One region of the Paenibacillus sp. SAFN-054 genome, then DNA from elsewhere that is predicted to be linked to it. Evidence: predicted binding sites of a transcription regulator. Region 1 holds the regulator's gene; each other region holds the start of a gene.
The links. The regulator LexA, encoded in region 1, represses DNA repair genes until DNA is damaged. The targets are predictions, from matches to a motif close to CGAACATATGTTCG.

Region 1 (9,758 bases):
GAGTTAATAATTGATTTGCCTTGAGAATATTGGAGTGCCAAGTCAATCACATCAGCATCCGTCGTATCAATCATCAGCGGAACCTTTACCTTTTTCACGACCAGCTCCAGGAACAGCTTCATATCATCGATCTCATCGCGATCCGGATCCTGTACGCACACATCGATGACATGCGCGCCATTCTTCACCTGGGCACGGGCAATTTCAGAAGCTTCCTCATATTTTCCTTCGACGATCAGGCGTTTGAATTTGCGGGATCCGAGCACATTGGTCCGTTCCCCTACCATATACGGCCGGTTCTCCGCTTCAATATACACAGGATCGATGCCTGAAATCGCCGGCGAATGGGTTCCTTCCATCTGACGCGGTTCATACCGGCTCATGACGTCGTGCAAAGCGCGGATATGTTCAGGCGTCGTGCCGCAGCAGCCGCCCGCGATATTCAGCCAGCCCTGCTTGGCGAAGTCCTCCATTTTGCGCGCGAGCGAATCTGGCGATTCATGATAGTTTCCGTTCTCATCCGGCAGTCCCGCGTTCGGGTAACAGCTTACACCCGTTTTGGCCATGGCCGACAAGGAGCGGATATGATCCCGCATAAACTCGGGACCCGTTGCGCAGTTCAATCCTACCGAAATCGGGCTCAAATGCTCCAGCGAGATATAGAAGGATTCAATATTTTGCCCGGCCAGGGTCGTACCCATCGGTTCAATCGTACCCGATATCATGACAGGCAGGGTTATGCCGCTGTTGTCGAACGCACGCCGAATGCCAATGCTTCCCGCTTTGACGTTCAGGGTATCCTGACTCGTTTCCAAAAGCAGCGCATCAACGCGCCCCTCGATTAAAGCAAAAGCCTGCTCTTCATAACTGATAACCAATTCCTCGAACGTTACCCCACCGGTCACGGATAAGGTCTTCGTTGTGGGCCCCATTGCTCCGATGACATATCTCGGTCGATCCGGCGTACTGAATTTATCAGCGGACCGGCGTGCAATTTCAGCAGCCTTCAGATTGATTTCTCTTGCTTTTTCAGGTATGTCATATTCCGCCAGCACAACGGAGGTCGCACCGAACGTATTCGTCTCGATTAAGTCTGCGCCTGCCTTCAGGTATTGGTCATGAATGTCTTCAATAACATCCGGACGCGTAAGCACCAGCATTTCATTACAGCCTTCGAGTTCTTCTCCGCCAAAATCCTCCTGGCCGAGATCAACCTGCTGTATCATCGTACCCATGGCACCATCAAGTATTAATATTCGTTGTTTCATCATTTCCTGCAAGCCAGGTCTGTCCATTCCTATTTCCCCCCTGCAAAACGTTAGCTCTTAGTTTAACAGAAACCCTTCTATTAGAAAAGTACAAGAAAACGCTACAGTCCTGAATTTATCGCGGAAGACGGCATCGACAAAGAAAGGTTGCTTCGTTATAATATGAATTAATCCAAGTGGAAAAGAGGGGTAAGCGTATGGCAGAAATCGTAATCCGCAATACGAACGAAAGAATCTCCGGCGACGATAATGTTCGTGATTTCCTAAACAACCAACACGTGTTATATGAAAAATGGGATGCATCCAAGCTTCCTTCGGAGCTGCAGAACAATTTTCAGTTGAATGATGAACAAAAAACGCAAATCTTAAGCGTATATGATGAAGAAATCCGGGATTTGGCTGCGCGCCGTGGCTATCAGATTTGGGATGTGATCACGCTGTCCGATTCGACTCCGAATCTTGACGAGCTGCTGAATAAATTTGAAGAGGTCCATACGCATACCGAAGACGAAATTCGTGCAATCGTAGGTGGCAGAGGCATTTTCGTCATTAAAGGCAGCGGTGATTTGGGTTATTTTGATGTGGAGCTGGAAGCCGGGGATGTCATCTCCGTGCCAGAGAACACAAACCACTTCTTCACGTTGATGGACAACCGAAAGATCATTGCCGTGCGTCTTTTCATTGAAAAGAACGGCTGGGTCGCTTATCCCGTGGAAGATCCCAGCTTCCAAAAGGCCTAATTCTTTATGGAATGATTGGTTAATTCCATTAATTTAAGAACAAAACCTGCCCTTAGAGATACCCAAGGCAGGTTTTTTGATATGGATCTATGGATCGTCAAGCGACGACTTTTACTTGCTGACCGTCAGCTTCTTGGTAGGCATCGTATGCTGCGGACCGTAGGTGACATGGGACGTAATGCTATAGGTTCCTTCACTCTCGAACGTTTTGTGGAGTATGTACTTCCCTTCTCCTTTATTCTCGGCAGTAACCTTCTCGTGAGCGGCGGTGTCTCCATCTTTCACGATTTCGATCAGGACCTCGTCGGCTTTCTCCACCTTCTTGTCCTTCTGAGTCACGTTTACCTCGATGGAAACCTCCTCTCCAACCTTCACCTGTTCAGGTGACCAGCTTAAGTCCACGCTAAGCGGATCCATCATGCCTTCATCCATATTCATGCCGTCATGTGCGCTCTTGCTGCCGCATCCCGCCAGGGCCAATATAACAAGCAAAAGCACCCCTGTCAGCAACCATTTATTCTTCATATGCCGTCACTCCCTAAATCATGATCATGGATGATGAACGCATATCATGACGCGTCTTCCTTATTATACATGCTTTGTTCTTTTTCCAAACGCTGGCTTGTTCACAATTTGGTGACAAAAGTCACTGCAAAGAAAAATCCGCTCCGGGCCAAACAACCTGCCCAAGCGGATGTGAAATGCTTGTATTCCTTATCATACTATAGGCCTTGCAAAATACTATGAAGCTCGGAAAGATGCTTGATCTCATAATCCGGTTGAATGTCCGGATCCTGCGGCTTGCCGGTGCGGTTAATCCAGACTGTCTTGATCCCGGCGCTCAATCCGCCTTTAATATCCGTTGTCAATTTGTCTCCGACCATCACGGCATTGCTTGATGATATGTTGAAACGGGAAAGGGCATGTTCGAAAATGCTTTTGTCCGGCTTACCTTTGCCGAAGCTGCCTGAAATGACGATTTCGTCAAAATAAGGCGCCAGGGCTGGCACGCCGTCGAGCTTCTCCTGCTGCAATCCTGGACAACCGTTTGTAAGAAGCAGCAGCTTGTACTTCTCCTTTAATTCGTCCAGCACTTGGAAGGTTTCTTCATATACATGCGGACGAGCACGTCTTTCGGCGGCAAATTGCTCAGCCAGCCTCTGCGCCAGCTGCTCGTTCTCCACGCCCAGTGCCTTCAGTCCGCGATTCCAAGACTCCTTCTGGTACCCTGGAATGATTTCGGCCATTCGGCGGAATTCAGGCTGGCTGCCCGCTGTAAATTGTCCCCATAGGCCTTCAAAAGGGTTAATACCGATCATTTTCGTGAAGTCAAATGTATCATAGGATTCGTACAAAAGCCTTGCCTCACGGCGAACGGCTTCCTCCAAAGCCTCGGGATTGACTCCTGTTTCGGCTGCAGCGGTCTCGCAGGTCGCCCGAAAGGATTCTTCCACACTTCGTTCGTCCCAAAGCAGCGTGTCATCCAAATCAAAAAATACAGCAGTAGCCCCCATCTTCTTCCATCCCTCTCCCATGGTTTGATCGTTTATTTTTCAAAAGGAATATCAAACGTATTCGCAAAACGCTCCAGTCGTTCTCCTATGGCTGCCGTGTCGTAACGGTTAATCAGACGGGTGAATACCCAGTTGCCGCCCTTGCTGATTTTACCGTTTCTTCCTTTCGATCCCTTCAATTCAATAACAATCGAACCGGAACCCGCTTTAATCTTCGCGATTTGGTCAGCGGTTAAACGGCGGTCCCGATTGAATTTGATCGTGGAAATCGAATTTTTATCCACTTTAATGAACGGACGCCGCAGGAAAATAACGATAGCAAGCAAAATATACAGACCGACCACAATCCAAGTCAAGGAAGTGTTCATGACCTGCTGGTCACTGGCCATACCCAAAAGAACATAAATCGCCGCAAGAGCTACCAGCGTGACGGGTAGAACGAAATTGCGGCCTTTAAATACATCTGCTGAAGCGGATCCATTTGATGCGTAGAGCGAAGGCTTGCCTTCCTTTTTACGCTGCTTGTTTAATTGCGAGGTATTCTTTTGAACCATTCTTTCCCAGGAACGGGACATTGCTTTTCCCCCTCAAACATTCTTGTCGTGTATTTTACTTGCCCTTACCGTCCGGTTGATCCTCTACCCACTCGATGGTTTCCAGTTGAGCTTTGAAATTCCGGCGGACGTTCTGAAGATATTTTTCACGCAGTTTGGCGCGTTCCTCGGTTTCTTCCTTTGTCAGTCCCGTTTCCTTATGTTTACGGGCAAGCTCATTAATCCGCTCTACTAAGCTGTCGATATCCATTTGCTACTCCTCCATTATTCAATTCATACCTAACTTTGCCATGAGAAAAAGAGCTTGTCAAGGTATGCACCTTTCCAAGCTCTTGTCGGCAAAAAAACATTAATATATAGGAAGAGACAGGACATCTCCGGCTTCGATCTCGCTCGTCTTCAGCTGGTTCATTTTCTTGATTCTGTGAATGTAGTCCCGGGTATCCATATCCTTCGGTTTATAGTCGACTGCAATCTCCCATAGCGTATCGCCTTGTGAAACGATCACTTGTTCCATCGGAATCTCATCATGAGACGAACTCGCGAACACGCGAACCATTCCCGTACATCCAGCAATAATAATCGCAACTGTAATTAACAGCTTGAAAAGCATTTTTCGAGAAAACATGGCTCGCAAAGCCGGGAAGCTTCCAGCGGTTCTATAGCCAATGTTCCCAGCCTCGATCACTTCATTATTATAAATACTTTGATATGTAGTATATTTTAGCATAATGTGTTCCTCCAAACGTTTGTTCTTGTTATGAGAACAATATAACACGAACACATGTTTTGTTCAATACTTTTTTCGAACGATTGTTCCCTTTTTTTTCGAAACTCCGCGAACTGAGTTGCTTAATTTCTTTCTAACCTACTATATATGGATGATTGACTTATTGAGGCGAATATTTTGAGAAGGGTTCAAGCGGGTGTCAAAATGAGATTTTCTTTTTAGAACTTGTGTTTGTACGAACGGAAGTTCTATGTTATAATTTTACCAAACGTTACTAATGGGGTTGATGGGGAATGTCGAAGATATCTAGCCGGCAGCAAGCGATATTGGAATTTATCAGAAACGAAGTGCGGGCCAAGGGTTATCCCCCTTCCGTCCGCGAGATCGGGGAAGCCGTTGGTTTGGCTTCCAGCTCAACGGTCCATGGTCATTTGGACCGCCTTGAGAAGAAGGGATTAATCCGCAGAGACCCTACGAAACCTCGTGCCATTGAGATTTTGGGTCAGGAAGAATCCGAGAGCAGCAACCTGTTTACACATACGATCGCAAGAGTGCCTGTAGTCGGTAAGGTGACAGCCGGTGTCCCGATTACCGCTACAGAGAATATCGAGGATTATTTCCCGCTTCCACAGCATTTTGTGGGTGATGAGAAAGTGTTCATGCTTTCTGTCATGGGAGACAGTATGATCGAGGCGGGCATTCACAACGGTGACTACGTCATCGTCCGCCAGCAGCAAACCGCTGATAATGGCGACATCGTCGTCGCGATGACAGATGAGGATGAGGCTACGGTGAAGACGTTCTATAAAGAAAAGGATCACATTCGTCTGCAGCCGGAAAATCCGTCTTACACGCCTTTACGTCTGAACCATGTCACTATTTTAGGTAAGGTAGTCGGGTTGTTCCGCGATATTCATTAATTTTCCGTACAATTGTACAAGCCCTTGTTCTTTCATCAGAGAGAACAAGGGCTTGCTATTTTTCTCTATGCAAACTGCCCTTGCTGCCATAATGCGGAGATTTGACCAAGCAGGCTCTCGGATTGATGTATGCCAGGATCTATATTCATCATCAACACCGCTCCGTTCCCGGTCCCCGGATAAGCGACCGCCAAGCTTTGAAATCCCGATCCCCAGCCAAGGGAGGATATTTCTACGCCTTGATTCGAGGAATCCAGAAAAATGCCAAGCCCTGCCCACCGGAAATCACCTTGAGAACGGATCATTTCGCTGGCGGTATCCGCCGTAATTCCCAGCTTGCCCTCTCCCCGAAGCGATGCCAACAGCTCTGCCATTAATACAGCAAGATCCGTAGGCGTCGACCATAATCCGGCTGCAGCCGGATAAGGATATATCGTATAGGGCTCCTGGAGCCTAATTCCATGTTGATCATGGCCGCATGCAAACTCGGGGCGAATCTGCGACTCATTCATTATGATACAGCTGTGGTTCATATGTAAGGGTTCAAAAACTCTTTGTCGCAGCAATTCGGAAAATTTCTCGCCGGCCACATCCTCAATGAGAAGCTGAAGTATGCTGAATCCGGTGTCCGAGTATATGAATTCGCTGCCCGGTTCCACCGTCAATGCGGCGGGTTCGGGAGCATAATATGTAGTGCCGGCCAACAGTTGAGGCAGCTCGGGAACCCCATGTTCACAAGAGTATTCGCCAAAACCACCCTTGGGGTCGGCAAAGCCGGCTTGATGGCTGAGAAGTCTTCGCAGCGTAACCGAACGGGAATAAGCCGGATGCTCGGGGATCGACCAAGAAACAAGGAGGGGCGATATGTCTTCGTCCAACCTCAATACTCTTTCCTCCACCAGAATCATCGCTAGTATGCCGGCTGCCAGCTTACTGATCGAGCATGCGTTAAACATCGTATCCCGTTGAACCGCCCTGCTGCTCCCCGCCTCCGTTTCTCCATAACAATCCTGGCGTTTCAGCACTCCGTCTTCTATAAAAGCCATGCTTAGTCCAGGAATGTGCCCCTTCCTCATCTGCTCGATCAGATTCCATCTCGGCAAGTTCAAAATCGCATGCCCTCCGTTTCAACTCAGCATCCTTATGTACTTATAAATCTATTATAGAACATTTGTTCCTATATTACAATATACGAACATGATTGATTCAGAATGATTGTTCATAAACGTCCTCTACTGAGGTACGGCAAGTAACCGGCCAGCAGAAATCGGAACACAAATAAAGCCCTGCCATAACAAAAGCAGAGCTCTCCGGACACCAATTAGGACGCCTTGAAACTATCACAATCTCATGGACATGCTTGAATGCGATCCGAATTCGATGCTAACTGCTGACGGTATTCGGTAGGTGTCACCTGCATCCGCTTGCGGAATACCTGCGTAAAATGTTTCACGTCCTGATAGCCGATTTTTTCGGCAATATCGACCAGCTTTAACGGTGTGTGCTCCAGCAGGTGAACCGCCTTCTCAATACGAAGCCCGGTCACATACTCCTTGAATCCGCTGCCGGTCTTTTGCTTGAACACTTGACTGAAATATGCCGGATTTAAAAAGACGACGGAAGCGACCTTCTCCAAGGTGACGTCGGTATTGTAGTTCGCACGGATATACTGAACCGCAACTTCCATGGCGCGGTTTCCTCCCGGTGCGTAGTAGTCGAATTCCAGACTGCCTGAATCCTTGCCCATCTCCCGAATAATATCCGGAATGCTGTGGAAATCTTCAATCACATCCGAGAGCTGAATCTGAAAGGGCACCTTCACATACTTTTTCAAATGCATCCGCAGTTCATCAGCCAGGCTTTTCATCTGATCTCTGGTATCCACCGTAATCAAGCCGAGCAGGCTTTTCCCGTCAAGGCTTGTGACGAACCCTTCCCCATATCTTTCGATCAGTTCTGTCAGCACATTTTCGACGATGTAGTGCTCCAAATGAACCGTATGTTCAGTTTCCATTTTGATCAGCGCCAATTGAAAGTGAGGATGCCGCTCAACGAACGGTGCGATATCCATATTGCCGATATCAAGCCCTGTTGCCCAGCGCTGAAACACTGCTTCCCTCACAAATTTCAGGTTGCTTTGGAGCATTTTGGCTTCCTGCACCTGTCCGGCTTCCTGCTCCACCTCCTCACCAAGCTCCGTGATCATAGATACGACCAGCTCCTTGCCGATCGGCTTCAGCAAATAGTCCTTGGCTCCCAATCTGACCGCTTCCTTGGCATAGGCAAATTCCGAATAGGCGGAGATAATGACCCATTTCACATGCGGATAGCTGCTTCTCGACAGCTGCATGAATTCAAGGCCGGTCATGCCCGGCATCAATATGTCCGTCAGCACGACATCCACGGGGCCGCTCCGCAAGATCTTCACGGCTTCGTCAGGACTTTCCGCCAAATGAACCGCATGATCGGGAAAAGCCTTCAGGATCGTTCGCTTTATTCCCTCCCGAATGACGCTCTCATCATCTACGATCAATATATTCATCGAACTGCCTCCCCTCTGAAGGAATAGGGATGGTAATCGTTACGACGGTCCCTTGGCCGTATTCACTATCGATATGCAAGCCGTATGCTTCTCCGAACATCATAACCAGTCGGTCGTGTACGTTCCGAAGTCCGATTCCCCGCCTAAGACCGCTATCGGAGTTATCGCTTGTTTCCTTATGCTTCAGCATTCCATCGATTCTCGCCAACGTCTGTTCATCCATGCCGGCACCGTTGTCTTCAATTCGGATCATGAATCGGCTTCCGCGGGCTTCCGTGCTGACTTTCAGGTATCCTAGGGCGCCCTTCGGTTCGAGTCCATATTTCACCGCATTCTCAATGATCGGTTGAATGGTCATCTTCGGCAGCGTTACATCCACCCATGCCTCATCCGCCGAAATCTCGGTCCGCAGCCTTCCTCCCAGTCTCGTTTCGATAATCGTCAAATAGTGACGAATCTGTTCAAGCTCGCGCCGCAGCGTCGTTTGCGAGGCCTCTTCCCAATTGCTGCTGTACCTGAACATTTGCGACAAGGATAAGACGACTCGGCTTAACCGCTCATTCTCCTGCTCATCCAGCATCCAATAGATCATGTCGAGCGTGTTATACAGGAAATGGGGATTCACTTGAGACTGCAGTGCCTGCAGCTGGGCGTTTTTTTCGCTCACGGTCGAAACTTTGATCGTCTCGATCAATTCGTCCATCCGGTGTACCATGCGGTTAAAGGAGGATACAAGACTGTTGATCTCATCGAAAGAATTTACGTTCACCGATCCGCTGAAATTGCCCATCTCCACTTTTTTCATTTCCCGGATCAGCATTTTCAGCGGCGAAGCGATATTACGCGAAACAACGGACGCAAGCACCGTAGACAGAATAATCAGAACGAGCACGACGATCAGCAAAAATCTCGTCGTTTGAAACACTTCGGTCCGGATATCCTTTTTCGGCGTCAATCCATAAATCGTCCAGCCGGCCATTGAGGTGTTCGCCGCAACGATGAGCTGGTCCGAGGTGTTATCGACCATGATCCTTTCGTCGCTTGATGGCTGCGGCAGCTCACTCAGCTCCGGCCTCTTGCTTCCGTTTCCCCCGGAGGATGCAATAATTTTTCGATCCTCGCCCAGGATGTAGACTCTTGTGCCCGGACTGATGCTGACGTTAGATAGCGCTTCCATAATGGGAGAAGGGTTGGTTTCGATGACGATAATACCGATCTCCTTATGGTTGGTCAGATCATAGAGCTTGCGTCCGAATACGAACACCCTATCCTGCTGCTGCATGGTATTGATCGGCGAGCCCGGGTACAATCCCAGCCATACCATGTTGCCTGAGGATTTCGCGAGCTTTTTGTACCAGTCGGTTTGGGCATAGTTATTGTCGATGACTCCCGCAAACTGTCTTTCATAGCTGTATACCTTCCCGTCCTTCGACAAAATATGAATGCCCACCACTTCGTTACGTGAATAGTAAGCCGCACCGATAATATTC
Region 2 (9,758 bases), on a different contig from region 1:
TCGGCGAGCACGCGTCCATGGTCTAGCACGGCCTCTTCCACATGAAATCGCACGACGCGTCCGATGAGCAAATCCGTCCCTGGCAGCTCCTCCGATCCGCCGAGCGGAATGGAGCGTTCCAGTATACATTCTAAACGTATTTTGGCTTCGGCAATGCCTGGTACGCGAACCGCTTCGCTTGGGACCTGCGTCAGACCGGCAAGCTCCACTTCGCTTTGATCCGGCGGCAGGCTGGCTGCAGTCAGGTTCAGTTTACCGATCGAAGACTCGTCTCCGATATGCACGACGAAGGCACCCTCCCGCATTGCATTCCTTGCCGTATCCTTCGAAATCCCCTGCTTACGCTGCACGGAAACCGAGATCATGGGCGGGTCTGCGGTCACAAGATTGAAATAGCTGAATGGCGCCGCATTCACCTTTCCGTTCTCGGTAAGCGTGCTTACCCAGGCGACGGGCCTGGGGATGATGCTCCCGGTAAGCAGCTTGTAATTGTCGCGTTCACTTTGCTTCTGTGGATCGATTGAAATCATCATTTGGCAGTCCCCTCCAATTCGCGAACCTCAAACGGCGTCAGCTTCGCTTCGATCTCCGTCCGCCGCTCCTCATACCATGCAGGCAGCATTAGCTTCTCGCCTAGCTGGTCCGGATCCTCGTCCCGCGCGAATCCCGGAGGGTCCGTCGCGATTTCGAACTGGATGCCGCCCGTCTCCCGGAAGTACAGCGCGTTAAAATATTGGCGGTCCACGATCGGCGTCACCTGCAAGCCGTGCCCCTGCACATGCTCTCTCCACTGCTCATGCTGGAGATCGTCTGCGGCGCGCCATGCGATATGGTGAACGGTCCCTGCTCCACCCGTACCGCGCTCCATCGGGGTGACATTGACATCGATGATATTTCCCAGATCGCCGAACGATTTGAAACGTACATACGCCCCTTCCTGTCCGACTCTATCAAGACCCATCACCTGCTGAAGCAGTTGAGCTGTCTGTTCTGGAGCCATACTGTACAGAATTGCCCCGCCAAAGCCTTTAATGGCCTTGTCCGTAGGAATCCCCCCAAAAGACCAGGAGCTCAGCTTGCCTTCCTCGCGCTCCACGATTTCGAGCTGAAGCCCGTCTTCATCGCGGAAGGCCAGATACTCCTCGGAGAATCGGGTTGTTTTCTCATAAGAAACGTGATAATCCGCCAACCGTTGTTCCCAGAAAGAGAGCGTTCCGGTTGGAACGGCAAACGTCGTGACGCCCACCTGTCCGCCTCCCACGCGTCCTTGCCGGGATCTAGGCCAAGGGAAGAACGTGATAATCGTACCGGGACTCCCCTCACCATTTCCCAAATACAGATGGTACACCTCCGGCGCATCAAAGTTAACGGTTTGTTTGACGAGGCGCAATCCGAGAATGCCTGCGTAGAAATCGACCGTTTGCTGCGGATCTCTGACAAAAGCGGTAATGTGGTGAATGCCTGCGGTTTTCATGTTCATGTTCGTTCAGCTCCTAAGGAATCATTTTATCTTAAAATAAAGGTATATAAGTCATAGCGATCCAGACTTATAGCTTACATATTTCTGCGATTTGTTTATCTTAATATTAAGATATTATATTTGGAGTCAATTGTCAACATCCTTTTTCGTTTCCATATTAAACGGGTCCTTGGCTTCAATGAATATGAAGCCAAGGACTCGTTCCATGGCTGCGCTTACTTCTCCTTATGCTCCCGGACCCGCCGGTGGTCATCGGCGCGGCCTGTCAGGGCATTGCTGACCCCGCTTTCCTGATGCAGCCTGCTCAGCGCCGTCACGGCATAAGTATATTCCTTGTTCGGCTCAGGGCTGACCAGCTTGTATACCTGCTCCTTCGTTTCGGTTCTTCTGACCGTAGCCACGAGCTGGAAGGAGTCGTCCGGATTGATTGCCGTTTTGCCCTTCACGCGGTAAATCGCGTAGTAGGCAGGTTTGGCGGCGTTTTCCGTATCTTTCCACGTAATTTCCATGGTGGATTTGCCGTCACCCTTCAGTCCTGTCAGCTTCGGCGCAGCCGGGGTCATATCCGGCAGCCAAGGCATGACGGGAACCAAGGCCTGATTGGAATACATCGAGGCAACGGCATCCCTGACCCCAAGGGGATTGGCCAGAAAATCCTTGCTGCTGAACAGGATGTTGCCGGACACATCCTCCCCATGATCATTGTTGAACCTCAGCTGTGCCGGCAGCTGGTCGGGATTCGTCCAATTGTCTTGACCCACACGGTAAGGGGCCATTCCGATGTAGAGCTGCACGTTATGCTTGCCGGATTGATCGTTTTCCCCGTTGATCTCTTTCGTCCACCAATCGATCAGCTTTTCATAGGCTGCTGCCGAGTATCCGAAATGCCAGTAGATCTGCGGCGCCAAGTAATCGACCCAGCCCTGCTTCATCCAGGTTCTCGTATCGGCGTACAGGCCGTCATAATTCTGCTGGCCGTTCGTTTCGGATCCCGTCGGGTCGGTGCCCTTGTTGCGCCAAATGCCGAACGGGCTGATGCCGAATTTCACGTAAGGCTTGATTCTCTTAATCTCCGTATTCAGGCCTTTCACGATCGTATTGACGTTGTCCCGTCGCCAGTCGCCCAGCTCCAAGGTTCCCCCGCCGTTTTTATAGGCGTCATACTCTTTGGCATCGTTAAACGCTTCATTCCCCGGATACGGATAGAAGTAATCATCCATATGAATGCCGTCGACGTCATAGTTCCGAACGATTTCCTTCACGCCGCCGATAATGTAATCCTGGGCTTCGGGGATGGCCGGGTTAAAGTACAATTTGCCGCCGTTCTTGACCACCCAGTCCGGATGAAGCCGTGCCGGGTGATTCGCCGCAAGCAGCTCCGGGTTATCATGCATGCTGATGCGGTACGGGTTGATCCAGGCGTGGAATTCGAGATTCCGTTTATGCGCTTCGTCGACCATGAATTTCAATGGATCGTAGCCGTCGCTCGGCGCCTTCCCCTGTTCCCCCGTCAGCCAATGGGACCATGGAAAATACTCCGATGGAAAGAAAGAATCGCTCGTCGGCCTGACCTGCACGAAAACCGCATTGATGCCTGTTTGCTTCAGATCATCCAGCAGCTCCACGAAATCCTGACGCTGCTGCTTGGGATCAAATACGTTTTTCGTTGGCCAATCGATGTTCTCCACTGTGGAGATCCAGGCGCCCCGAAGCTCGCGTTTCGGATGCGCTGCCGGATTCGTCACCACGAGGAGCTGCTGCGCTTTTTTGCCGGATGCCTCCGCCGTAATCATCGTCGTTCCTGGCGCTACGGCCGTTATGGCTCCCGTAACCGGGTCAATGACAGCGGCTTGGCTGTTCGTACTGCCGAACGTAATGCCCGTCGTGATTTCCTTTTTGCCTTCGACTTTGTAATCCCCGATCACTTTAGCCGCAGGCGTGTCCTCGCCCACGATGGCGGAGAACACGTTCGAGATTTCAATGCTCTTCAATTCTCCGGCCTTTACCTGCACCGTATAGCCTGCTTCATGGCCTTCATATTTGGCTGTCACAGCTGTCTCTCCTACCTGCAGGGCTCTGATCTGCCGCCCCGTTATTTCGGCAACGCCGTTGCCGTCCGGAACTTCGAATGAAGCTTCCGTCGTGATCTCCACTGGCTCGCCGCTTCCATAAAAAGCAAATGCCTTCAGATCGGCCGTCTCGGTCAATACCAAAGAGGTCGGCCCCTCGATCAGAATCCGTTCCGGCACGGCCGGGCTTGGCGTTACCGTCAGCCGGTACACGGTCGAATACTTATTCTGATACGTCGCGGTCAGCAGCGATTCCCCGGCGGCAAGAGCCGTAACGGTCCCCTCTGCGTCCACGGTCGCCACGGACTCGTTGCTGCTCGAAAAGGCAATGCTTTCGTTCTCGGCAGACTGCGGGGAAGCATCCCCCTTGCGGGTCACAAGCACGCTTGCCTGCACGGACTCACCGATGCCCAGCGGTTTAACCCCGGACCATTCCACAGCGAAGACGTCGGTGTCCTCATAGAGCATGCTTACCTGGTCTACGTAGAGGGAACCCGACGTCTTGGTTCCGGTCTCGACCAGATAAATATAATTGAATTTCATAGGATACGAGACCGCCGGTATGTTGGCTGTCACATAGCGCCAGCCGTTCAGCACCTCGCTGCTCCCGGTAAAATCGAGCGTGTACAGTGCTCCTTTACCATCCTGAATTTGTCCGCGGATCCAGTGCTTTTGATCCTCGCCAAAGACCCAGAATCCGATTTTCTTCGGGGTGCCCGGCATTTCACGGCCGTCTTTTCCGTCGGGTGCCTTAAAGCGTATGTAAGCCGCCGAGGTGCCGTCGTTATTCGTAAAATCATAATTCAGCCTGCCGGCCTTCAGGCCATACTTAACCGGACCGGGACGCTCCGATGGCACAAGTACAGCCGCGTTCGCCTTCACCGAGGTCACCCTGAGATCGGATATGTCTTCGAAATCTTCAAAGACTTTCGTCCATGCGCTGTCCGCAGCAGCCTGCTGGTCCGGTGCGGTCACAGGGCCGGCCGCTTCCGTGCTGCCCACCGCTTCCTCACTTTCTTCGTTCACAGGCACAGCTTCTTCTGTGGGGCTCACCGGCGCTTCGCCTGGTTCCGTCCCCTCCGATTCGCTGTCGCTATAAGCCGAATCCGTTCCGGCGGGATCACCTGTCCCCTCCGTTCTCCCTGGTTCGGTTACCGCTGCGCCTTCCTGCTGAGGGATCCCCACTTGCTCTCCACTAACTTCCTCCTCTGCGGCCATCCCGTTAACATTGCTCGGGACGCAGTATATGAATGCGCTTACAATTAAACTTATGATGAGCATTACCCGAAGAGGCCTGACAAACCATGATGCCTGGTTGATCATACATGCACTTCCTTTCCCATTCGTTAAGTTGTCCTTGCCGGTTTCAAGCGCGTTGAAATATGACGAAGTCCAAACCACCCACTTTCTTGAAAATATGTTTTAATTATATAATGCATATTAAAATTTTACTACAAAGAATTAAATCATTTTTCTGCCATTATCAGACCTATTTCGAGTTTTTGAAAGGCCGCATGCTTATGCGGCCTGGTTCCATTGGCCTTAGTATTGGGTCCAGTAATCGGTATTCCCTTCCCTGATGACCGGCTGGCTCCGCTTCTTCTGCTCTATTGCCTGCGCCGGCTCTTTCCGCTCCCACTTCTCAATGATCACGATGCTCTGCATATCGGCTTTGTTCTGCCATTCGATGTACTGCAGCCGTTCCAGCTCGCGCAGCGATTGCAGGATGACCTCCTTGCGTTTCCCCGTTTTGATCTCCAGTTCGTGAATCGTCGGCAGCCTGCGCCGTCCGCTCAAATAATTGAAAAGAATGCGAAGAATTTTCCGTTCGATATCCGCCAGCATCGGCTGTCACTCCTTACGCAATTTTGGCGGGCTGCCATGCCAGAATGCGGTCCAGGCGAAAGGTCCGCGGCGCTCCCGTTTGCAAACATGTGGCGCGCACAAGCCCGCTGCGGATTCCTTTGACCTCAATCTTGCGCTGTGTGATCTTACCTTCACGGTCCAGATATACGATTTCAACACGTTGACCAATGTATTTTTCCGGCATGACAGCCCCTCCAATCAGAACTCTTGTTCTTATATTTTAACCGAACATTTGTTCTTTAATCAATGGTAACTTGCTTCCAAAAAAATAAAAAGGCCCTGCAACCGTTATTAAACGGAAGCAGGCCTTTTATCGAGGGGATCAACTGCTGGTGCCAAGCGCATCCTATTCGAAACAGAATGTTGAAAATTCTCTTTCTTACGTAGGTTTCTTGCTTTGGGTCCATACCATTGCTTTGGACGCCTCATTCGCCGGCACATGTCTCAATGACACCTTCATCGCATCTTTTCCCGATGCCATGGCCGCCTTGAAGGAAGCAAGCCCTCTTCTCCTTTGCAGTACAGTTTGCGTCGTCCGGGACCACTGGATCCGATTCCTGTGCATAATCACCATTCTCCGCGACAATGTACCGTAACGGATGCTCATTTGATCCTCTTCGATCCACCAGCCCACATGCTTGAATTCCATCCATCCAAGGATGAAAGCGAGGATGGGTATAAGCAGTCCCAGTCCACCATAAGGCCTCGGTACCCACAGAACGATGGGAACACAGACCAGCAGGCCGACGAAGAACGGAAGGACGACGTAATGCCGCCAAGACTTCTTATCCAAATGCCGGTACGAGTCTGTCAGCCGGTACTCCGTATACATTCTTAAAAAAACGGGCACTTCCTTCGCTTTCAGGATCGGCATCAGCACGGACGTTTTCCTGCTCTCTTCCTTCTCGCCTCCCCGGATCACGACAGCCTGAATAGATACGAGTCCGAGGAGACGCTGAAGCGGCCGCTGGACGATCAGAATGCTTTGAATGCGTTTCTGTCGGATCGTCGTTTTTTTCTTCTCGAGAAGGCCGCGTTCGATGCACAATTCGTCTTCCTCCCGGCGCAGCGTGAACCGATAATCGCCCACCAGCGTTATCGACAAGGAGATGATCCAGGATACGGCGGCCAGCAGGAGCAAACTGTATAGGATCCAGTACGGACCGAGCCAGAGCGGGAGCTTCGCGAACAAGGCTTCGGCGTCCCGCCTCGATCCGTCCCAAATCTTCATCAGCCCGGAAAATAGCAGCACGAACGTAATGCCAAACTTCGGCGACAGCGTGCTATGCAGCATCAGATCCCTCAAGGGGATGCCGATCTGCTCGCTTAAATCCACAGCCGTTATCCGGGCCTCCTCGGACGGCACCTGCCCGGCTGCATCTGCACCCGGAGATGGCTTTTGCAGAAGCACCCCGCGAATGCGCTCCTCTTCCTCTTGCGAGATGCAGCTCAGCACCATGCCCGACTTTTCGCCCCCCGCTGCCTCCAGCGTGAGCGTGATCGTGTGGAACAAACGGTCGTAGACGCGGACCGTGGAGTCTACTGATTGCACGCGTTCCGGCGTGATCCAGCGTTCCTTCTTGACCCAGATGCCGCTTTTGACATAGATGGAGCCGGGGTTCACCTGATATACGAAGCTTTTCCAGCGAAGCCAGCCCACGGATAAAATGACCAGCAACAGCAAAAGAACCGCGGCGGCGATAAACCAGGGCGATTGGCTGCTTTTGCTTTTAAATAGTACGAATAAGAGCGGAATCACCCAGGTGTAGGATAGGGATTCTTTAAGGGATGAAACGGCAAAATACAGCATGGAGACCGGATGCAGACGGTTCATGGCTGCCTCAGACATCCTCATCACCGATCCTTGCCAGCTCGGCTATTTTTCGGCGTACGGCCTCGGCCGTTTCCTCGGTCAATGCCGGAATTTCGTGACTCCCCGCGGCCGTCGAAAAGGTGACCGTAAACAAGCCGTACCGCCTCAAAATAGGTCCTTGCTTGGCATCCACATGCTGAATGCGCACCATCGGAATCAGCGTCCTTTTTCTGCGGATCACACCATGCCAAAGCTCTACCTCATACTCGTTGATGCTGTATTTCCATGTCGAATATTTAAGCCTCGGCAGCCATATCAATTCAAACGGAATGGAAACGAGGGTCCACAGCATCGCGGCCCCCACGAACCAAAAATACCATTCGTAGCGCAGGGTCAACCACCACAACACGATGACGATAACCGTATAAATGCCGAGTGTAACCCATCCCTCGGTTCTTCGGGCGGCCATGACCTTCATGTCGATATTCGTAAAAATTGTCCTGTCCCCTGAATTCCATTCAGCCACATCCATCACTCCGGATCCATTATCATTTGCGGGCGACTCGTTCATACATTCCGCCAAAACGCCGCTTCTCCCCTGCTCATCTAAAAAAAAGACTATCTAACGATAGTCTTCGGATGTTAAGAAACTTCCGCGTTTGTTCTATAAAATCGCCTGCACCCGCCCCACAGTGCCGTCGGTCAGCCTCACTTTAATGCCTCGGGTATGGTTCGGCGAATTGGTCAGCAGCTTTTGGACGATGCCCTGCGTGCGCTTGCCCGTGCGTTGGTCTTCTTTCTTGACGACCTCTACGGTCATTCCCGGCTTGATATTTGCCCGGATCATATGCGGTTCCATGCGGATCACTACCCTTTCTGATTCCTTATATCATATCATAAATGCAAATGCTTTTCCGTTCGGGTACAATAAGGACAAAACGGATTTGGAGGCTGCATCATGAACATGGAAGAAGAACCAAAGCAACAAGCCATACCGGCCGAAGATGAACAGGGCAATTTCAAGCTGCTCGACGTCGAGCGCATCCTGTCGATCTCGTCCGAAATCGAGGGCGACGAGGACAGCGCCGCGATTTTCCATTATGAGGACGGCAAAACGTATAAATACGTGCATAGCGAGAAAGCCATGAAGCAGTTCGGCGAATGGATTCAAAAAGGTGAAAACGGGATGTAATCGACAAACAAAAAAAGCTGCCTTGTGGCAGCTTTTGTCGTGTAAGAGAACGGTCTTACAAGTCTGAGACTGCGACTGAGGCTGAGGAAGTGTATCAAAGCGTACGAACCATTTTGTAATTCCCCGGCACCGCGATGAATCCAAGCAGGTCGCGGTTGATGCGAAGCATCGGAGCGTTCATCGAATCGTTATGCGTTCTCAGGGAGGCTGCCCCGGCGGCACGTGCTGTCCGTATGCCCATAAGCTTCAGCGCCAGACCAAGCCTCCGTCCCCGGTATTCCGGCAGAACGCCGGTATATTGGTGGTACATCGCATCGTTTTGCTCATTCTGCTGCAGCGTCACTACCCCCACATAACGTTCGTCGTCTTTGGCGATATGTACGTATTCCGGCCGCACGCCCGGTATTTCCAGGTTCCATTTTCTCCACTCTTCGAACCAGGGAAAATCCTCATTGAACCCCGGGATATCCTGGTGGGTTATGCGGTACAGCTCATGAAGCTTTCGTTCGCTCTCCTCGCCGGGCTCATCCGCCAGTGTCACGAACTGAATGCCGGACTGCTCGGCCGTGCCGATGCACGGAAATAAGGCTTCACTGGCAAAGGAAGAAAGATCCAGCACGGATTCGAAGGTATGCCGCTCCCGGATGTAACTGCGCCGCTGCGCAAACCCTAATGAAGCTTCATCATCCTCCTTCATAAAGCAGACCATGCTGGAGGCCTTGACCTGCCGAGCCCATAGGCTTGCTTCTTCGTACAAGGCCCTGCCGGCTCCGCGGCCGCGTTCCTCCGGATGAACGATCAGGGTGAGATGCAGATTCCCGGGCTCACTCCATGGGGCGCGCCAAATGATCGTATATCCGATGACCTCCCCCTGCTCATTCTCCGCCACCCACTTGGGGCGGTCCCAGCCCATCAGCTGGCCGTCGTCGTTATAATGCAGCTGGCCCGGCGGAATGCTCTCCTCTTCGGCCTGCAGCTGCCGGGCCGTCGTAGGCACCGACCAGATCAGATTGAGCAGCGAGGCGGCTGCAGGGTAATCTTCGCTGCGTAACGGGCGAATCGTAAAATTAGACAAGGGTTGTTCCCCTCCATCATTTAAAAGTAACCTTCTGCATCATTATCTCATTCCTGCTCTACCCTTTCAGTGTAAATTTTAGTTATACCAAAATAATCTTTCGCTTCCTCGGCAGCAAAAAACCGTCAAGTACATGAAGCATCGTACCTGACGGTTTATTCTAGTTTCACGGTCATTTAAACCAGCCCTTCTCTTTAAACCGCGTAATGGCTTCCACCCGGTTCGTGACCTGGAGTTTATCGAGAATGACGGAAATATAGTTT
Region 3 (9,758 bases), 1.1 Mb from region 1:
GGGAAGCTCCCTCACATACGCCGACTCGATTCAGCTTATATCAATAAACAGGTTTCAACAACGATTCATGCCTACCGACTCATCTAGGTTCCACAATCAGCTTGATTGCGGTCCGGTCTTCCCCATCAATCACAATATCCGTAAAGGCTGGAATGCAGATCAGATCAACTCCGCTTGGCGCGACGAATCCCCGGGCAATGGCAACCGCTTTAATGGCTTGATTTAGCGCTCCCGCTCCGATTGCCTGCAGTTCAGCAGCACCACGTTCACGAAGCACGCCAGCTAGAGCACCGGCAACAGAATTTGGATTGGACTTTGCTGAAACTTTTAATACTTCCATGGTAAGTACCTCCCCTGGGAATGATGAATGGTTCGCTTCCACATACTAGATGTTATTCGTGAGTGGTAAAATAATTCCTTCTTTTTGTCAATTTTACCTGTAAAAATACATCGATAGTCTTAGGCTTCCATTTCTCATTCCCTATAGAGAGATTCCTTAGTCCATAATCCAGTCGTCCTCAAGCAAACGGATCTTTTCCATCTTTTTCGCCTTTCCGGTCGCGTCATCCAGCTGCACGAACAGGCCGTGGAACTGCCACTTTCCTTTATCCACCTGGAATCTGACGGGCAGCTGAGTTTTGAACTTGCGCAGGACTGCTTCCCGTTCCATTCCCAGAATCCCTTCCTTAGGTCCCACCATGCCAGCATCCGTCAAATAGGCCGTTCCTTCGGGCAAAATCGTATCGTCATTGCTCTGCACATGAGTATGTGTACCTACCACGATGGATGCGCGTCCATCCAGATGCCAGCCCATGGCGATTTTTTCCGAGGTCGCTTCGGCGTGAAAATCGACAAGGATGCATTTATGCTTCTTGCGCAGCTGATCGACAATCTCATCGCTTTTGCGGAATGGACAGTCAATCGCAGGCAAAAAGGTCCGGCCCTGCAGATTCACAATCGCCAGCTCCTTCCCGTTCGCCTTAATGATCGTATGCCCTAAACCAGGCGTTCCCGGCGGAAAATTCGCAGGACGAATCATCCGAGGCTCGTCATCGATAAAATCAAAGATCTCCTTGTTGTCCCAAGTATGGTTGCCCATTGTGATGCCATGGACGCCCCATTCAAAAAATTCCTTGGCGATTGTTTCCGTGATCCCGCGCCCGGAAGCCGCATTTTCCCCGTTGACGATAATGATGTGCGGGTTATATTTCGATTTGAGAGAAGGCAGTGTGTCCTTTAACGCCTTTCTGCCTACGCTTCCTACGATGTCTCCAATAAATAAAACGTTAATAACGTTCTCCTCCTTCATTCATGTCTGCTTACTTTGTAAAAAGATGAAAAGTGGCCGGAAGTTCGCGGCCACTTTTCAAATAAGCAATTATTTAGCGTATTCAACGGCCCGGGTTTCACGAATAACAGTAACCTTAATATGTCCCGGATAATCCAGTTCATTTTCGATCGTCTTCGTAATATCCCTTGCCAAGCGGAAAGCTTCCGCATCATCGATCTTCTCAGGCTGTACCATGACGCGAACCTCGCGTCCGGCTTGAATCGCGAACGATTTTTCTACACCCTCGAAGGATTCGGAGATTTCCTCGAGCTTTTCCAGACGTTTGATATACGTTTCAAGCGTTTCACGTCTTGCTCCCGGTCTCGCCGCGGATAAAGCATCCGCCGCGCCAACCAGCATTGCGATAACAGAAGTTGCTTCTACATCACCGTGGTGCGATGCAATACTGTTGATAACCACCGGATGTTCCTTGTATTTCTTCGCCAGTTCCACGCCAATTTCAACGTGTGATCCTTCCACTTCATGATCCAGCGCTTTACCGATGTCATGCAACAGACCGGCACGTTTGGCGAGGACGATGTCTTCCCCAAGCTCTCCGGCCATCAGACCTGTGAGGTAAGCAACCTCCATGGAATGCTTCAGGACGTTCTGTCCATAGCTGGTACGGAATTTCAAGCGGCCCAGGATCTTGATGAGATCCGGATGCAGTCCGTGAACTCCCACCTCGAAGGTCGCCTGTTCGCCGTATTCGCGAATGCGTTCGTCGACCTCTTTGCGTGATTTTTCCACCATTTCTTCAATCCGTGCCGGATGAATCCGGCCATCCGATACCAGTTTCTCCAAAGCGGTACGGGCGATTTCACGACGGATCGGATCGAATCCTGACAGAATAACGGCTTCAGGCGTATCATCGATAATGAGATCAATACCAGTAAGGGTTTCAAGTGCACGGATGTTACGGCCTTCACGACCGATAATCCGACCTTTCATTTCCTCATTTGGCAATGTCACGACAGACACCGTCGTCTCAGCGACATGATCGGCAGCGCAGCGCTGAATGGCAAGAGTCACGATTTCGCGTGCCTTCTTGTCCGCTTCCTCCTTGGCTTGCTGCTCGATGTCCTTGATCATTTGAGCGGTTTCATGCCGTACTTCCTGTTCCACATTGCTCAAGATGATGCTTCTTGCATCCTCCATCGTCAGATTGGAGATGCGTTCCAATTCAGTGACCTGGCTCTTGTAAATCAGATCAATCTGCTGTTGTGTCTCTTCAATGCGCTTCTCTTTGTTAGCCACTTGTTCTTCTTTGCGTTCCAGCGATTCAATCTTTTTATCCAGCGACTCTTCTTTCTGCAACAATCGTCTTTCCTGCCGTTGAATTTCATTCCGACGCTCACGAGTGTCTTTTTCAGCTTCGGTACGGATTTTATGGACTTCGTCCTTAGCTTCCAATACCGTTTCCTTTTTCAGTGCTTCAGCTTCCTTCTTCGCATTTTCAACAATATTCAATGCAGCTTGTTCAGCACTAGAAATTTTAGCTTCTGCAAGAGATTTGCGAATAAAATATCCAATCACGAACCCCAAGAACAATCCGGCAACAACGAGAATGATCGAAAGCCATGCAGGCATAAGTTCACCCCCTCGTTGGTTCCTCCAAGGTATTCCTTGGGATTTTTGTACAGTCGTTCAATCAACACGTTCATCATCATACACAAATCGTAAGTCAACGATTCTTATCTCCCGTTCATCACGGGCATTATCCATATGAATTGGCGCTACTGAATCTTACAGAAACGAGCCTTTCTTGGAAGGAAAAAGGGTTTCTTTTCGGTACAAGATTCATATTCATTTTAGTATTTGTCAAAAGATATTGTCAAGAGAGTGCATTTCATAATATGTTAACTTCTGCCTCAGTCGAATGAAAAATACTCCATATCCTCTTCCGCTTCCCCATTTTCACGAATCAGCTGGTTGATGACCTTGCGAACTTGTTCGCCTGAGAAGCCTCTTCGCATTAAAAATGCGCCTGTTTTCCGCTTCCTGTCCACGACTTCCCCGCGGGTCTGATTCCATTTTTTCCTTCCGACGACCAAACAACTCTCATATTCCTGTTCTTGACTTACCTCAGCCAGCGCCTCACCGATCAGAGCCTTGTCAACGCCCTTCTGACGCAGTTCCTGCCTGACCCAAGCTTTCCCCTTCCGCTGGCTCGTAATGCGCTGCTCGGCCCACTGCTTCGCGTACAGCTCGTCATTAATCAAGCTCTCCTGCTCCAAGCGCTGAAGAGCATGCTCAATCACGGCCTGCGTATACTCCTTCTCCCGCAGCCTGTCGGCCAGCTCCTTTCGCGTACGCTGCTTGTGCTCCAAATATTTCAGTGCCTGCACATAAGCCCGCTGCTTCTCGTCGGCGACGACGATGTCCTCCAGCTCCTGCTTCGTAAACACATTGCCTTTCAGCATCCGGTACTTGATCATAACATCTTCATGAATGGACAGCGTGTATTCGCCAAAAGAAATCAAATACCGTCCCTTCTGCCTGGGCTGCCGCTCCACAGCCGTTATGACCAGTTCCTGACCGTCAGGGAAATGAGATATATCCATCAGATCTTGCTGCCTTTGCAGCCCTTGTTCCTGCATATCGTCTCCCCCTGATCACGATTCTTTATTTAAAAGCATGTAGTCTTCGCAGGTACATCCCTGTAGTGCCTACCCAAGCAGGTATGCAAAAAGGCACCCTGGACAGGATCACCAGGGCGCCTTCTATATAGGCTAACGACTATTCAAGCTCCAGCAATTCCTGTTCTTCCTTCTGTTCTTCTTCCAGCTCGCTGGACGAAGGCGCAGGAACCAGAGTCGTAAGATTGCTTGCTTCCCGAATCTTGTTCTCGATCACATCGGAAATTTGCGTGTTTTCTTTCAAAAACTGCTTGGCATTCTCACGGCCTTGTCCCAAACGCTCACCTTCGTAGGAATACCAGGCGCCGCTCTTGTTAACGATATCCAGTTCGGTACCGATATCAATGATGCTGCCTTCCTTCGAAATCCCTTCGCCGTACATGATATCAATCTCAGCCTGTTTAAAAGGAGGAGCCACTTTGTTCTTTACGACCTTGATGCGGGTACGGTTACCTACGACATCGTTGCCCATCTTGATGCTCTCGATCCGGCGCACGTCAAGACGTACCGAAGAATAGAACTTCAAGGCACGGCCGCCTGGAGTTGTCTCCGGATTACCGAACATAACGCCAACCTTCTCGCGAAGCTGGTTAATGAAGATCGCAATCGTCTTCGATTTGGCGATTGCACCGGACAGCTTGCGCAGAGCCTGCGACATGAGACGCGCTTGAAGACCCACGTGGGAATCACCCATTTCGCCTTCGATCTCGGCCTTAGGCACAAGTGCCGCTACCGAATCGACTACAACGATATCTACAGCGCCGCTGCGTACAAGGGCTTCAGCAATCTCCAGCGCCTGTTCGCCTGTATCCGGTTGGGACAGCAGCAGCTCATCGATGTTGACCCCAAGCTTGCTTGCGTAAGAAGGATCGAGTGCATGCTCAGCATCGATAAATGCAGCTTGTCCACCCGTCTTCTGAACTTCGGCAATGGCATGGAGAGCCACTGTCGTCTTACCGGATGATTCCGGTCCGTATACTTCAACAACACGGCCTCTTGGAAGACCGCCAATACCTAATGCTATATCTAAAGCCAAGGAACCGCTGGGAACAACTTCCACTTGCATATGAGTTGACTCACCCAACTTCATAATTGAACCTTTACCGAATTGTTTCTCTATTTGACGAAGCGCGACTTCCAGCGCAGCACGACGATCTGACAATAAACTCACATCCTTCACCGTTTATATATATATCATACCTTGTTTTGGAACGTTTGCCAAGCATTTTTTCGAACATACATTCGTTTTTTATCCCGATCATACCCCTTCCGGCTTTTCGCCGCAGCCCCGGGAAAAGAAAAGAACCGCAGCAAAATATCGAATTTGCACGGTTCTTCCGTATACCTATATTATACCTCTTTCACACCCTATTGTACAACTTCGTCCGAAGCAGATTCCGGCTTGTGGGAGACGAGTCTCAGCCACAAATGATGAAGAAGGGTCTTGACCGTCCGAATCCGGATCGTTTCGCGGTTTCCGTTGAACCGGAGCTCGAAGACCTCCGTTTTCTTACCGCGTTCCGCGAGTCCGACATACACGAGTCCGACAGGCTTGCGCTCCGAGTATCCGGGGCCGGCGACTCCGGTTACCGAAAGGCCGAAATCGCTGTCCGTGATCATTCTGACATGCTCGGCCAGCACTTCGGCGACTTCATGGCTCACGGCTCCGGGAGCTTCGTCGCCTTCAAGCAGCGCATGCGGCACATGGAGAAGCTTTTCCTTCATGGCATTGGAGTAGCATACGATGCCGCCGAGAAACATTGTGGCACTTCCCGGAATCGAGGTGATGCTCTCCATGAGCAGCCCGCCCGTGCAGCTCTCCGCCGCGCTGAGCGTAAGCCCCCGGTCCGCCATCATGTCCACGATGATTTTTTCGATCGGCACGTCCGTGCTGGCATACAAATGCTTAGGAAGACGCTTCTGGATTTGCGACTCGAGCGCCTCCAGCTTCTTCATCGCCTCTAGCTCGCTGCTTGCCTTGGTCGAGATGCGTACCGAGACCTCGCCTTCCTTGGCATAGGGCGCGATGGTAGGATCGCTCTGCGCCTGAATCAGATCGAGCAGCTTATCTTCCAGCAGCGATTCGCCGATACCGGCGAATTTCAGCATTTTGGAATAGATCGGCATTTCATCCGTCAAGGCATGCTGGAGCAGCCACGGTTTGACCTGTCCTTCGAACATCGGCTTCATTTCTTTTGGAGGACCCGGCATGACGATGTAGAACTTATTCTCCTCTGCAATCGCGATCCCCACCGCAAGGCCCGTATCATTCGGAAGCGGTGTGCTGCCGTCAATGACGAGCGCCTGACGTCGGTTGTTCTCGGTCATATCGATCCCCCGATTGACGAAGAACTTCTCCACCTGATCCATGGCCAGACGGTCGATATGAAGGGAACGGCCCAGCACAGCTGCCAAAGCGTCCTTCGTGAGATCATCCTGGGTAGGGCCAATGCCTCCGGTTAAAAGCAAGATATCCGCTCGCTGTGCGGCATTCTCAATCGCATGTTGGAGACGCTGCATGTTATCCCCGACGACCGTCTGGTAATATACATCGATTCCCATTCCCGCTAGCTCCTGGGACAAGTATTGCGCGTTTGTATTCAAGATTTGTCCAAGCAGCAGCTCGGTGCCCACTGCAATGATTTCGGCTTTCATGCTGTCATTCCTCCTCTAAAGTTGCTTTTCTATATCTCCCTATTCTTTACCACACGAAGCGCCCGAAACAAACAGGCGCCCGCATTGGAAAGAAAAAGCAATAGGATAGCCCTATTGCCAATTACGCATTCGTCAGCCGAAGCAGATGTTTGTTTTTTACAAAATAATCGATTCCCGAATAAATCGTGATGATCGCTGCCGCCCACGTCGCAATAATATCCAGCGGAACTCCAATCAGCTCAAACGGGAAATTGTTGATCAGCATGAGCACAATGGCGATGATCTGAATCACCGTCTTGACTTTGCCCCACTTGCTCGCCGCTACGACGGAGCCGTCCAGAAGCGCGATCTGGCGGAGTCCGGTAACGGCAAATTCGCGGCTGATGATCACGACAGCGATCCAGGAATCGCATTTGCCCATCTCGACGAGAGAGATCAAAACCGCGGCCACAAGCAGCTTATCCGCCAAGGGATCAAGCAGCTTGCCCAGATTCGTTACCATGTTGTTCTTGCGTGCCAAATAACCGTCTATACCGTCTGTGCTGGCTGCCACGATAAAAATGAATACCGCAATCAACTGATTCAGGGGCAGCTCGTATGAATTCCAGACCAAAGGTTCCGGGTAGAAGCTAAAGTCCACCAGAAGAAACACCATCATGATCGGAATCAGACATATTCTTGCAATGGTAATACGGTTGGGCAAATTCAATGTACACCCTCCCCGGATAAAACAAACTAAAAGTATAAGATTCAAAAAATTCGGTACGATCGTACCGGAACAAACTATGTAAAAACGTTCTTATTACACTAATCCTCACAAGTATAATATAACGTTTTATCACCTGTCAAAAACATGAAGCGGCAGTCTGGCGGGCGCTCTTTACGAGCGTTATTTGAAATTCGTGAACTGCAAATCGAGCGGCAAGTCCGCTTTCCGGAGCAGCTGCATCACTGCCTGCAGATCATCCTTGCTCTTGCCGGTAACGCGAAGCTGATCGCCCTGAATCTGGCTTTTGACCTTCAGCTTGGAATCGCGGATCAGCACGTTGATTTTCTTGGCGTTCTCTTGGTCAATCCCCTGCTTCAAAGTGATGCGCTGGCGGACTGTGCCCATAGAAGCCGGCTCGATTTTGCTGTAATCCACGTTTTTAAGCGAGAGACCTCTTTTGATCATTTTCGTCTGCAAAATATCGATGACCGAATTCAGCTTGTATTCATCATCCGAAACGATGACAAGAGCGTCCTTTTCCAGCTTCAGGCTGCTTTTGCTGCCTTTAAAATCAAAGCGGGTCTCGATTTCCCTCTCCGCCTGGTTAATGGCGTTATTCATTTCCTGCAAATCAAATTTGGAAACAATGTCAAATGAACTTTCCGAACTCATCTTTACACGTCCTTTCTTAAAACTTTCATGTCATATTATATGAAAATGTAGCGGACAAGTCTAATTTAAACTTTTGGGCGGGGTGCAAATCATGCCAAAAAGACATTCCCGACGGCATAACCGGTTGACAGGAATGTCTCTATGGGCAAAAACTCCGCATATTAGCGGCTGCGCGCGGGCTGTCTGAACATGTCCAAAATGCCGAGCACGATATGTGCGAGTCCGAAGCCCAATATGCCGTAACCCCATGCATTGGGAGTCAGATAATAACCGAGGAGGCTGACAATGATACCTAGACCGGTCACGATCCAGCTGACTGTCATAATCCATACACCTCATTTCCATGGGAGATCATAAGACAAAACTCGAATTGGAGCTAGTCCTATTCTCTCCCTGCAAATGCAAGCTTATTCCTGACTCAAGGCATAAATCAGCCGTTGGTATCCGTTGAGCCTGTATCGCTGGAGCCGGTACCACTGGAACTGCTTCCATCGCCGCTATTACTGCCCGAAGATGAATCGCCGGGGGTATCTACGCTGCTGGGATCCACTCTTTTCAAAACGAGTCTTGAAGACGTCTTTCCATCCGTAATGACCTGGCCGCCAACGGTAATGGTCGTCGCTGGCGCGTAACCGGATTTGATGTACATGCCGGATGATTCAAGCGGGAAGGAGAATGTATTCCCTTCTTCCGTGTTGCCGAACGAAAGCTTCTTGCCTTTCTTGCTCTCGTCGTTATAAACTTCAAGCCAGCTCTTTCCGGTCGCCTTGATTTCAACCGTTACTGTTGTTCCGGGAGCCGCAGCAACCTTAAAGATCGTATCTTTGCCCTTCTTGCCGTCCTGCTGAATCGTGACAGTCTGGTCGCTTGGCGGTGTTGTGGTCCCATTATCAGACGGTGTCGTGCCTGTTCCGTCCCCTGGAGTATCGGTGCTTTCCGATCCGTCACTTGGCGGGGTCGTCGTTTGATCGCCGCCTTTATTTCCCGAATCCGGCGCCTTTGTATCCGTTCCTTCGTCGGTTTTACCCGGGTCGGTTGCAGGTGGAGTCGTTTGAGCAGGTTTTTGCGAAGGATCCTGCTGCGTTTCCGTCACCTTGGATGGGTCTACCTTATCTGTTTTCGTATGGCTGGCACTGCTTGCATACCAATAAATAACGACGATAATCAATATGGGAAAGATCCACATTAAAGTTGTTGACAGCCACTTGACATTGCGTTCCGAGGAGCGGGTGCTGCTGCGCTTCTGAATGACCGGTTCCATTGTCGGTTCCGGCTCCGCAGGTGTTTCCTGCTTATGGCCTTCGAGCAATAAATCCGGATCTAGACCGACCGTTTCAGCATATGTTTTGATAAAAGCCCTCACGTAAAAACTGCCGGGAAGCACCTTATAATCCCCTGCTTCGATGGCTTCCAAATATCTTTTGCGGATTTTTGTCATTTCCTGTACATCATCCAGACTCATGCCTTTCTGCAGTCTGGCTTCTCTTAGCTGTTGTCCCAGTTCGGACATACCATCACCCCCTCATCCAAAATTTGTATTATAGGTCGTCATTATAGGAACTGGTAAAAGTATCATAAATGATTTCTTCTGCCGGATTATTCCGAAGTTCGACAATGATATCGAAGTCGTCATACGTATATTCGGATTCCTGGACGAATACGTCCGGATGCTCGATCACTTTCGTACACGGCATGCCCATAATATCCTGCAGCAAATTATAATGGCGTTCGTTGGAACGGATCGTACTGACGA

Region 2: ACTHPM_RS14990 (WYL domain-containing protein) is a predicted target of LexA. The motif match lies at 5,641-5,654, and genes of this name have one in related genera.
Region 3: recA (recombinase RecA) is a predicted target of LexA. The motif match lies at 5,201-5,214, and genes of this name have one in related genera.

Annotation. Positions count from the first base shown of each region.
Region 1 covers NZ_JBQCKS010000001.1:1,520,826-1,530,583, forward strand. Annotated here, with positions in the region: gene metH (methionine synthase) at 1-1,295, opposite strand, end outside; gene ACTHPM_RS07110 (1,2-dihydroxy-3-keto-5-methylthiopentene dioxygenase) at 1,466-2,008, shown strand; gene ACTHPM_RS07115 (FixH family protein) at 2,120-2,533, opposite strand; gene ACTHPM_RS07120 (HAD family hydrolase) at 2,731-3,522, opposite strand; gene ACTHPM_RS07125 (hypothetical protein) at 3,555-4,097, opposite strand; gene ACTHPM_RS07130 (DUF896 domain-containing protein) at 4,132-4,326, opposite strand; gene yneA (cell division suppressor protein YneA) at 4,426-4,806, opposite strand; gene lexA (transcriptional repressor LexA) at 5,100-5,726, shown strand; gene ACTHPM_RS07145 (serine hydrolase domain-containing protein) at 5,792-6,829, opposite strand; gene ACTHPM_RS07150 (response regulator transcription factor) at 7,075-8,268, opposite strand; gene ACTHPM_RS07155 (sensor histidine kinase) at 8,246-9,758, opposite strand, start outside.
Region 2 covers NZ_JBQCKS010000002.1:762,132-771,889, forward strand. Annotated here, with positions in the region: gene ACTHPM_RS14970 (flavin reductase family protein) at 1-530, opposite strand, end outside; gene ACTHPM_RS14975 (ring-cleaving dioxygenase) at 530-1,474, opposite strand; gene ACTHPM_RS14980 (family 10 glycosylhydrolase) at 1,696-4,734, opposite strand; gene ACTHPM_RS14985 (hypothetical protein) at 5,092-5,394, opposite strand; gene ACTHPM_RS14990 (WYL domain-containing protein) at 5,408-5,599, opposite strand; gene ACTHPM_RS14995 (PH domain-containing protein) at 5,795-7,249, opposite strand; gene ACTHPM_RS15000 (PH domain-containing protein) at 7,257-7,754, opposite strand; gene ACTHPM_RS15005 (YwbE family protein) at 7,893-8,075, opposite strand; gene ACTHPM_RS15010 (hypothetical protein) at 8,187-8,420, shown strand; gene ACTHPM_RS15015 (N-acetyltransferase family protein) at 8,515-9,495, opposite strand; gene ACTHPM_RS15020 (response regulator) at 9,668-9,758, opposite strand, start outside.
Region 3 covers NZ_JBQCKS010000001.1:398,774-408,531, reverse strand. Annotated here, with positions in the region: gene ACTHPM_RS01915 (stage V sporulation protein S) at 80-340, opposite strand; gene ACTHPM_RS01910 (TIGR00282 family metallophosphoesterase) at 497-1,309, opposite strand; gene rny (ribonuclease Y) at 1,379-2,920, opposite strand; gene ACTHPM_RS01900 (regulatory protein RecX) at 3,202-3,930, opposite strand; gene recA (recombinase RecA) at 4,070-5,131, opposite strand; gene ACTHPM_RS01890 (competence/damage-inducible protein A) at 5,338-6,624, opposite strand; gene pgsA (CDP-diacylglycerol--glycerol-3-phosphate 3-phosphatidyltransferase) at 6,746-7,333, opposite strand; gene ACTHPM_RS01880 (YajQ family cyclic di-GMP-binding protein) at 7,514-8,005, opposite strand; gene ACTHPM_RS01875 (hypothetical protein) at 8,167-8,328, opposite strand; gene ACTHPM_RS01870 (RodZ domain-containing protein) at 8,436-9,515, opposite strand; gene ACTHPM_RS01865 (DUF3388 domain-containing protein) at 9,544-9,758, opposite strand, start outside.